Regions from separate parts of the Mucilaginibacter sp. NFX135 genome, predicted to be linked through region 1. Evidence: riboswitches for the same ligand, from Rfam matches in the RefSeq annotation. Region 1 holds a riboswitch; the other holds the start of a gene.
The links. A riboswitch is a leader RNA that binds a small molecule or an ion and turns the genes downstream of it on or off. The one in region 1 is predicted to bind S-adenosylmethionine.
Positions count from the first base shown of each region.

Region 2: another riboswitch for S-adenosylmethionine. It lies ahead of ACNURT_RS15915 (peroxiredoxin family protein); the one in region 1 lies ahead of ACNURT_RS15190 (O-acetylhomoserine aminocarboxypropyltransferase/cysteine synthase family protein).

Region 1 is NZ_CP183412.1:3,615,205-3,620,013, forward strand. It holds gene ACNURT_RS15180 (homoserine dehydrogenase) at 1-299, opposite strand, end outside; gene ACNURT_RS15185 (homoserine O-acetyltransferase family protein) at 299-1,354, opposite strand; gene ACNURT_RS15190 (O-acetylhomoserine aminocarboxypropyltransferase/cysteine synthase family protein) at 1,418-2,743, opposite strand; SAM riboswitch class I at 2,997-3,107, opposite strand; gene ACNURT_RS15195 (hypothetical protein) at 3,294-4,391, shown strand; gene ACNURT_RS15200 (trans-sulfuration enzyme family protein) at 4,388-4,809, opposite strand, start outside.
Region 2 is NZ_CP183412.1:3,808,423-3,813,231, reverse strand. It holds gene ACNURT_RS15920 (SusC/RagA family TonB-linked outer membrane protein) at 1-1,668, opposite strand, end outside; gene ACNURT_RS15915 (peroxiredoxin family protein) at 2,034-2,603, opposite strand; SAM riboswitch class I at 2,724-2,833, opposite strand; gene ACNURT_RS15910 (GH92 family glycosyl hydrolase) at 3,163-4,809, shown strand, end outside.

The DNA of each region.
Region 1 (4,809 bases):
GCGATCATTTTTTTACTGGCTGAAACCACGTTTTTACCAGATTTTAGCGCTCTTGATACAATTTCAAAAGCCGCTTCGGTATCATTGATCAGTTCAACTATAGTGTTAATCTCCGGGTTGTTCAACAGTTCATCCCGGTCGGTAGTAAATAAATGTGCCGGCAGGGAACGTTCTTTATGCGGATCCTTGATAGCAAATTTTACAATTTCAATGTTTAAATTTTTGGTTTTAACGATATCATAAAGCCCTTGTCCAACAACTCCAAATCCAAATAATCCGATATTTAACTTTTTACTCATTACGCTGTACGTTGTAGTTCTATAATTTTTCCTTTTACATCCGTTTTAAAAAACGATGTGATGATATTTGTTAATGCTTCTGTTTCAATTAAAAACCCATCATGACCATAAAATGAATCGAGCTCGGCAAAGGCCGATTTTGGGATATGATTAAATAAATACTTCTGTTCTTCGATCGGGAACAACACATCCGAATGAATACCGATCACCAAAGTACGTGCTTTGATCAAACTCAAGGCCTTTTCAACCCCATTACGGCCACGCCCCACATTATGTGAATCCATGGTTTTGGTTAAGTACCAGTAACTGTAGGCATTAAACCGGTTCACCAGTTTCTGTCCCTGGTAGCTTTGATAGGTCGATGCGCGATAATCATCTACTTTATCATCACTTTCTTCCTGCTGGGTTATGGAATAAGTTTTATATCCGCGATAGGAGAGCAGGGCGATACTTCTCGCCGCTTTAAGCCCTTTTTGGCCACCATCTGGTGTATTGGCATAAAAAGTACGGTCGGTAGTAATAGCGAGGCGCTGAGACTCATTAAACGCGATACCCCAGGGTGAATGACGGGCGTTGGTAGCAATAAGGATCAGGTTTTTGATCCGCTCAGGTTCTATAATAGCCCACTCTACCGCTTGTTGGCCACCAAGTGAACCACCTATAAGGATATGAATATTGTCAATCTGTAAATGATCTGCCAATAACTGATGTGCTTTTACAATATCCCTGATGGTAAACTGCGGAAATGCCTGAAAATAAGGTTGCCCGCTTACCGGATTGATGCTCAAAGGATTACTTGTACCATAAGGTGAACCTAAAATATTAGCGCACACAATAAAATGTTCTTCGGGGTTAAAAAGGAACCCGGTACCTACCAGGCCTTTCCACCAGTCAAACACATCGGCATTGGCTGTAAGTGCATGACAGATCCAGATCACATTGTCCTTCGCTTTATTTAACCTGCCATAAGTATGAAAACCAATTTCCAGATCCTGTATCTGCTGACCCGATTCAAATTCAAATGTTTCTGTGTACTTAAATATTTCTGTATTCATTATTTTATTATTCGAGTTTTAAGCTTGAGTTTTGAGTTACCGATTTCAACTCACCACTCACTATTATACTAACTCTGCAGCAAGCTGCTTTACTTTGGCAAATGCCTGTTCAAAATCGGCTTTGATATCATCAATGTGTTCGATGCCTACCGATACTCTTAATGATGTTGGCGTAACCCCAGCTGATAACTGTTCTTCGTCAGAAAGTTGCTGATGCGTTGTGGCCGATGGTTGAATGATTAGCGTTTTGGCATCACCCAGGTTAGCCAGATGGCTTACCAGTTGTAAACTGTCGATAAAATGACTTGCTTGTTGTTTATCACCTTTGATTTCAAATGACAACACCGCTCCAAAACCGTTTTTTAAATATTTTTTTGCCAGCGCATGATATGGTGATGACTGTAGTCCCGGATAGCTCACCTTCGCTACTTGCGGATGCTGCTCCAGCCACTTGGCCAATTCCAGCGCGTTATCTACATGGCGTTGTACACGCAACGACAAGGTTTCCAAGCCTTGAATGTTCAGCCATGAATTAAATGGCGATTGTGAAGGGCCAAAGTCACGTAAACCTTCAACACGGGCGCGTATAATAAACTGAATGTTACCAAACGGGCCATTGATACCAAATACATCAGCAAATACCAAACCGTGATAGCCTTCAGATGGTTCTGTAAACTGAGGGAATTTTCCGTTACCCCAGTTATAATTACCACCGTCAACAATAACACCACCAATACTTGTACCATGACCGCCTATCCATTTGGTAGTTGATTGCACCACAATATGAGCTCCGTGCTCCAGCGGTCGAAAAAGATATCCGGCTGCGCCAAATGTATTATCAACAATAAGCGGCAGGTCGTACTTTTTGGCTAAAGCGGCTACCTTTTCAAAGTCAGCTATCGCATATCCAGGATTACCGATGGTTTCCAGGTAAATAGCTTTGGTTTTATTATCAATTAAAGCCTCAAGGTTTTCAGCTGTATCATCTTTTGCAAAACGTACGTCGATGCCCAAACGCTTAAAAGCTACTTTGAATTGATTGTAAGTACCACCGTAAAGAAAAGGTGAGGTAACAAAATTATCACCGGCTTGTAGTATATTATTTAAGGCTAAAAACTGGGCCGCCTGGCCCGATGCTGTAGCCAAAGCCGCAACACCACCTTCTAAAGCCGCCACACGTTTTTCAAACACATCTGTAGTAGGATTCATTAAACGGGTGTAGATATTCCCAAACTCTTTCAGTGCGAAAAGATTGGCCCCATGCTCCGCATTTTTAAATACGTATGATGTGGTTTGGTAAAGCGGCACAGCACGTGAACCAGTGGTCGGGTCGGCTTCCTGACCTGCATGTAATTGTAGGGTTTCGAATTTTAAATTGTTGGCAGACATAGTTGTAAGATTGAAATGTGTTTAATTAATTTTTTGACGATTTGATGGATTTTTAACCTGCCGGTAAATAATCTTTACCAGCTGTTGCAACACGTGTGTTTTTCGGGATCGGAAAAAGAGGGCGTGTTAAGTCGATCAGCAGCAGCAACACATACAAATACCGCTAATATTTAAGCAAATAGGTTGTATGTTACCGTTTGAGGTATTAAAAATGTTGTACTGATTAAACTTAATTAAACTTTTCATGGTTATAAATTTATATTCCCCGGGGTTATTTTCCGGGACAGGAATTGGCACCTTCTCCAATTTTGGAGGGTTGCCAGCGGGTCATTGAGCCTGATCTCTCGCCGCTTCTTTATAAATCAAAACCCGAACTATCGCGGAGAATTGACCAATGGTATTGCTACCAAATATTGTTGCAAATATAGGGTGATATATATTGAAATTCCAAATTAAATTTTAAAAGAGAGTAATTTTAACTTAAGTCGTATTTCACCATGTCGGGATATGAAGTATATTTGTCTATTATAAAAGTGAAATACTAAACCTTATGCCCAATTATTGTTCATTCAGACGCCTAATTGCTATACTTGCTATTTCGTCATTAATTCTTCAGTCGAACTCCTATGCGCAATTAACTGATTCTACATCTAAAAAATTAAGAATTAATGGTTTTTGCTTATGCCAAACTGCATTATCCGACTTAAAAAAAATTGATAATAACTTACAGGAAGTCTCGGTTGAAGAAATGGATCTCCCTCCAAACTGTTATGGTCAGGATTCCCGCTTTATAGCAGGAAAGGGCTATGCTATAGCAGGACAATCAGGAATGATATTTCAAAAAGATCAAGCATCTGATTTTATTAGCAAAATCAGGCTAACCAAACAATTTGCAGGAAAGCTTCCTGATGGAACTTTTATTGATCTGAGTAAATTTCTATTAAAGGATTTAATAAAATTATATCCAAACTTAAAAGATACATGGGGTTCAAGAGGATGTTCAACATATTGGAATTTTTCAAATGGAGCTGTATCTTTTTATCTAAAAATCGATTCTACTAAAAAGCCTCAATTTCCGATAGATGAGGCTTACTATATGGATAAGCCCATAGTTGCCGTAGATATAACATTATCTTGCTACGGGGTAGAAAAAGAAGATGCTAACTCACATGCCATAGAAATGCCGGAAATAAATAATGATCCTGTATTTTTTATCGATAGTGTAAAGGTAAATAAAGCAGACCTCATGCGTTATAATCCGAATGACATTGCAACGGTTACTGTATATAAAGACACTAATGCGATCAAAAAAACAGGGGTTGAGGCGAAATACGGATTAATATATATCGAGACAAAGAAATTCGATATTGCTCGTTATCAAAGATATTTCAGCTCAAAATCATTCGAATACGCCAAACTTATTTCTGCCGCAAAGGACTCTCAAATCCAATACATACTAAATAAAAGACCACTTGATACAAACTACGAGGGCGATCTGGCAGCGGTTAATGATAAAATATTCAAAGGAGTAAGAATCATCAATAAACAACAGCTATTAAGTGAATTTGGAATAACCGGCAAATCTTATGGTGTAATTATCAGCTCTGACATTCCATCAAATTTGTATAAAGGAAAAGATAAATTTTAACCAAGTGCCTGTTTTAAATCCGCAATCAGATCATCAATATGCTCCAATCCAACAGACACCCTTAATAGATTACGTGGTGTTTTGGTATCTGGCCCCTCAACAGTTGCGCGGTGTTCTATCAAGCTTTCAACACCTCCCAGACTGGTGGCACGGGTAAATAAGTTGAGTTTGTTGATGATGTTATGCGTATCGTTTTCATCACCCTTAACTATAAAGGATAACATACCTCCAAAAGCCAGCATTTGTTCTTTAGCTATAGCATGCTGCGGATGCGAGGGCAAGCCTGGGTATAGTACACGTTCAACCTTAGGATGTTGTTCTAAAAACTCAGCCAAAAGCTGCGCGTTTTGTACATGACCTTTAACGCGATAAGGTAACGTTTTAATACTGCGGGCCAGGTAATAGCAATCAGTTGGGG
Region 2 (4,809 bases), 190 kb from region 1:
TAATAGATTTACCCTGATATTACCACCTATTAAGGCGTCGATAGAAAAATCATCGTTTAACTTTTTGGTATACTGTAACCGGCCTTCGGTGTTGGTTTCGGTAACATCGTAAGCATCTTCTTCATATGAGCCAAAAGGAGTACCATTAGTACCATAGGCTATTTTGATCTTGCGGCGGTCGTTATAGTAATCAGTACCGGTACGGAAGTTTGCCGATAATCCGTCGATGATCTTATAGTTCAATTCCGCGCTACCGATAAAACGATTCTTTGTTTGTCCAACTGTATTTTCATAAGCCATAAAATATGGATTGCTGTAATAGCTGTTGTTCCAGTTAAAGGTATTGCCATTGGCATCCAAATAATTTTTTAACTGACTTACATCAACCTGGCGACCAAACCATGTAAATTGCAGCATAGTACTGGTAGCTCTTTTACCGCCTGAGCCTGGCAAATTGGCGGCATCATCTTTAATATAGTTAGCAATGGTGGTTAAGGTTAGTTTAGGGGTGATCTTGTAAGTGGCATTCAATATAAATGAGTTGCGACCCTGTTCGGAATTAGGAATAACCCCGGTTTGATGCAGATTATTATAACCTAATCTGAAATCATATTTATCACCTGAGCTTGCCAGTGAAATACCATTATTTAATGTTACACCTGTTTTAAAAAAACTGCGTACATTATCTGGATGGGCTATAAAGGGAACGGGTGTACCATTTGAGTTAAATTGAGGGATCAGCTGACCATCCAGGGCAGGACCCCAGCTTTCATCCACACCATCATTTACACCACCGCCTTTACCATCCACATAGCTGAATTTGCCGTTTGAACCCTGACCGTATTCATTTTGATACTTGGGCAGACCCAATAAATTGGAAAACGAAGTATTTGAATTAATATTAATTCCCAAGCCTTTGGTGCCTTTTCCACTTTTAGTTTTTATTAAAATTACACCATTAGCAGCTCGCGAGCCATAAAGTGCAGCAGCATTAGGCCCTTTTAGCACAGTAAGCGATTCAATATCTTCTGAGTTAAGATCTGAAATAGCATTGGCAAAATCCCTTGAACCACCGGTTCCTAAAAACTGGCTGTTATCAACGGGTAAACCATCAACCACAAACAAGGGTTGGTTATTACCTGAAATAGAGGTTTCACCACGGATGATGATACGTGATGAACCCATATCGCCCTGGCTGTTGGTTACGTTTACACCGGCTATTTTGCCGCTTAAGGCATTCACCAGGTTGGTTTCTTTGGCTTCGGAGATATCCTTCGATTTTAAACCCTGCACGGCATAGCCGAGCGTCTTTTTATCTTTGGATATGTTGAGCGCCGTGATCACCACCTCGTTCAGCGCATTGGCCTGTTCTTCTAAGATGATACGGAGCGGGGCGTCGCTGCCGGTAACGGGTATTTCTTTAGTGGTAAAACCAATATAAGTTATCCATAACACGTCATTTACCTTGGCGCTTAAGGTAAACTTACCGTCGCTGCTGGTTTGTACACCGTTGGTTGTTCCTTTAACAGAAACACTTACGCCGGGCAAGGGTAACCCGTCTGACTTGGCGGTTACCACTCCGCTTATTTTAACAGATTGCGCTGCAACCGTTTGGATGAAAATAAAAGGCAACAGTATTGCCAGTAGTAGTTTGTAATTTTTAAACATGGTAATTGATTGTGAATGTTAACGATACCATACAGCATCCGGAAAAATGAAAGGCTTAGTCATCCGCAGATCTGATGACCCGGTGATCTATATCATTCCCTTAAACTGTAAATTTTTGATTATTGGGTTGTGTTGTCTGAGATAAAAAGCCTGACCGACCTAAGCAACGCTGTAAGTTAACAGCAGCAACACATGTTTTGCATAGATGACATAGGGGTAGAAGCAGATGTTAAAGTGTAAATGTTCAAAACAGAAGCGTTGTTTAAGGTTATGTAATTTGTTTTCATATCCGGTGTGATTGTTGGTTAAATCGATATAGCAATAGTGTGACGACAGGATCAACGACACATGCCTTATTATATATTTTAGTTTACAGATGCGGTTTTGTTATTCACCAAAGCGTCGACCACTTTAACCATTGAGGCAAACTCCTGCTGATCATACAGGCGGGTGAGATAAACGATGCGGCCCTCGCGGTTGATCACGACATTACGGGTAACACCGCTCTTTTTATTGGCAAACCTTCCAAAAATTTCGGCACCAGGATCAAGTGCCAGATCATAGGTGATCTTCATGTCGCTGTGAAACTTCTGCACTTTTTTCAAAGGCTCATCACGATCGACGCCAATCAATATCAGGCCCTGATCTTTGTAAGCTTCCCAAATGTCTTTTTGCAGGTGTGGCATTTCCTGGCGGCATACACTGCACCAGCTGGCAGTAAACTGAAGTATCACTACTTTGCCGCGTAACTGCTTTAGGGTAGTTTTGGTACCGTTTGTGAGTACCAATTCAAAATCATCTGGGGCCTGGTCGCCAACTTTTACCAGATAACCACGATCGATATTAGCCGAATCTACAGCCTGTACCGATTGTGCCTGGACGGCAACGCCGGTGGATAGGAAAAGAGAAACTATGAGTAAAAGTTTGTTGTTCATTGAATTTATTAAATAAGGCCCGCTATAATTAAGCCAGGGATAAAAAATTAACAGATTTCAATTAAACAGAAATAATGGAGAGGATATTGGAACAGCCTATAGCTGTATAATGTGGACGTATCATTATCTTTTCTGCAAATAATGGCAGATAGGAATTAGCACCTTTATAACAATCTGTACAGGTTGCTAAGACATCACAGGGCCTTTCCCTCAGTCTTTCTGGATAATTAAAAAATGAAATAAAGAACGATTTCGGCTGCAAACATATAAATAATTCTATTAAATCCATAGACTTTATATTAATTTGGTAATTTTCGCTTATTTCTTACAATTGGGTGGCAAAAGGAGAGAGGAAGATAGATGAAATAGAGTAAGTCATCCTGAACTTATTTCCAGATTCCACAAGACTGAGCGCCCATGAAAATGGATGGCGGGTAAAACAAAAGATCAGGAAAACGATTAAGTAAATAATTCAACTATTTTTGAGAAATATGACCTTAAAATAAGAGATTTGTTTTTGATCTGTCAGGTCGCTTACCAATTATACCTTCTGCTCACTATGCAATTAAAACGTAGCATTTACTTGTTAGGCTTACTAACCTTTGTTTACGCGGATAATTTCGCCCAAAGCACTGCCGCCAAAAAGCAACTGGACGAGGTTGATTATGTTGATCCGTTGATAGGCACTTCTCTAAAAGGTTTTGCCAAAAATTTTGAGGAAGGCAATGGTGGTGGCGGCACCATGCCCTGCGTAAACGTACCCTTTGCCATGACCAACTTTGTAGCCCAAACCCGCGAAAACAAAATGAGCTACATGGTATACCACTATGAGGATAGTAAGGTTATCGGTTTCGCGGCCAGCCACCAACCTACCGTATGGATGGGCGATTATGGCTATGTTTCGGTGATGCCGCAGGTAGGTAAATTACGTGTTTTACCAAAGGAGCGCGTACTTTCCTTCAGCCATAAAGATGAGGTGTCCAAACCTTATTATTATTCGGTAAAGCTAAAAACTACAGGGGCAGAGAAGATCAAAGCCGAAATAGCGGGCGCTAATACCTGTGGTATGTTCCGGTTTACTTTTCCCAAGGCCGATCAGGCGCACATCATTATCCAGGGCATCAACCTGAACCCAGAGCTGAAGGACTGGGCCAATGATTATACCGTACGGATTAAAAAGCTAAAAGGTTATGTGCACGTAGATACGGTAAATAACGAAATAACAGGTTATAACCCCGACCGGCAGTCGGCACAGTTAGGTCCTGAGTTGAAGAATTTTAAAGGGTATTTTGTGATCAAGTTTAACAAGCAGATCAAAAAATATGGTACCTGGGACAAGCAGGTGATCAACAAAGGCAGTCATGAGCAATATGGTACCCGGATGGGGGCCTTTATATCGTTCCGTACCAAGGCTAATGACGAGGTGAGGGTAGTAGTAGCCACGTCATTTATCAGCCTGGAGCAGGCCCGCGAAAACCTTAAAAAGGAGATCCCTGACTGGGATTTTGACCAGGTAATAAAAAGCACGCGCGACCAATGGCAACAGGCCCTAAAAGTTATACAGTTAAGCAGGGTAAGCAGGGATCAGCGGACGATCTTTTACACCGCTTTATTCCATACCATGCTGTTTCCGAGACAGTTTTCGGAGTACGGTAAATATTACAGCGCCTTTGACGATAAGGTGCACAAAGGTGAATCGTACAATGATTATTCGCTTTGGGATACTTTCAGGGCGTTGCACCCGCTGCTGACGCTTATCCAGCCGAAGAGGGTTGATGGTATGGTTCAATCGCTGTTGCAGATGTACCAGGAGGGTGGCTGGATGCCGATGTGGCCAAATCCAACCTATACCAATATTATGATAGGTACTCACGCAGATGTTGTTGTGGCCGATGCCTATATAAAAGGTTTCCATGGTTTTGATACCAAACTGGCTTATGAAGCGCTGCATAAGGACTCGTACGAAGCCCCGGATGGCGATGCCCACAAACGCTGGGGCGACCGTGACCTTTGGACGAGCTTTGAAGCCCGTGGTGGCCTCACCAACTATCATAAATTAGGCTTTATACCCGTAGATAAAACCCGGGAATCGGTTTCGCGTACCATTGAGTATTCTATTGATGATTATGCTGTGGCGCAGGTAGCCAAAGGTTTAGATAAAGACGAGGATTATAAACAGCTGATGGCCTGGAGTAAAAACTATCAG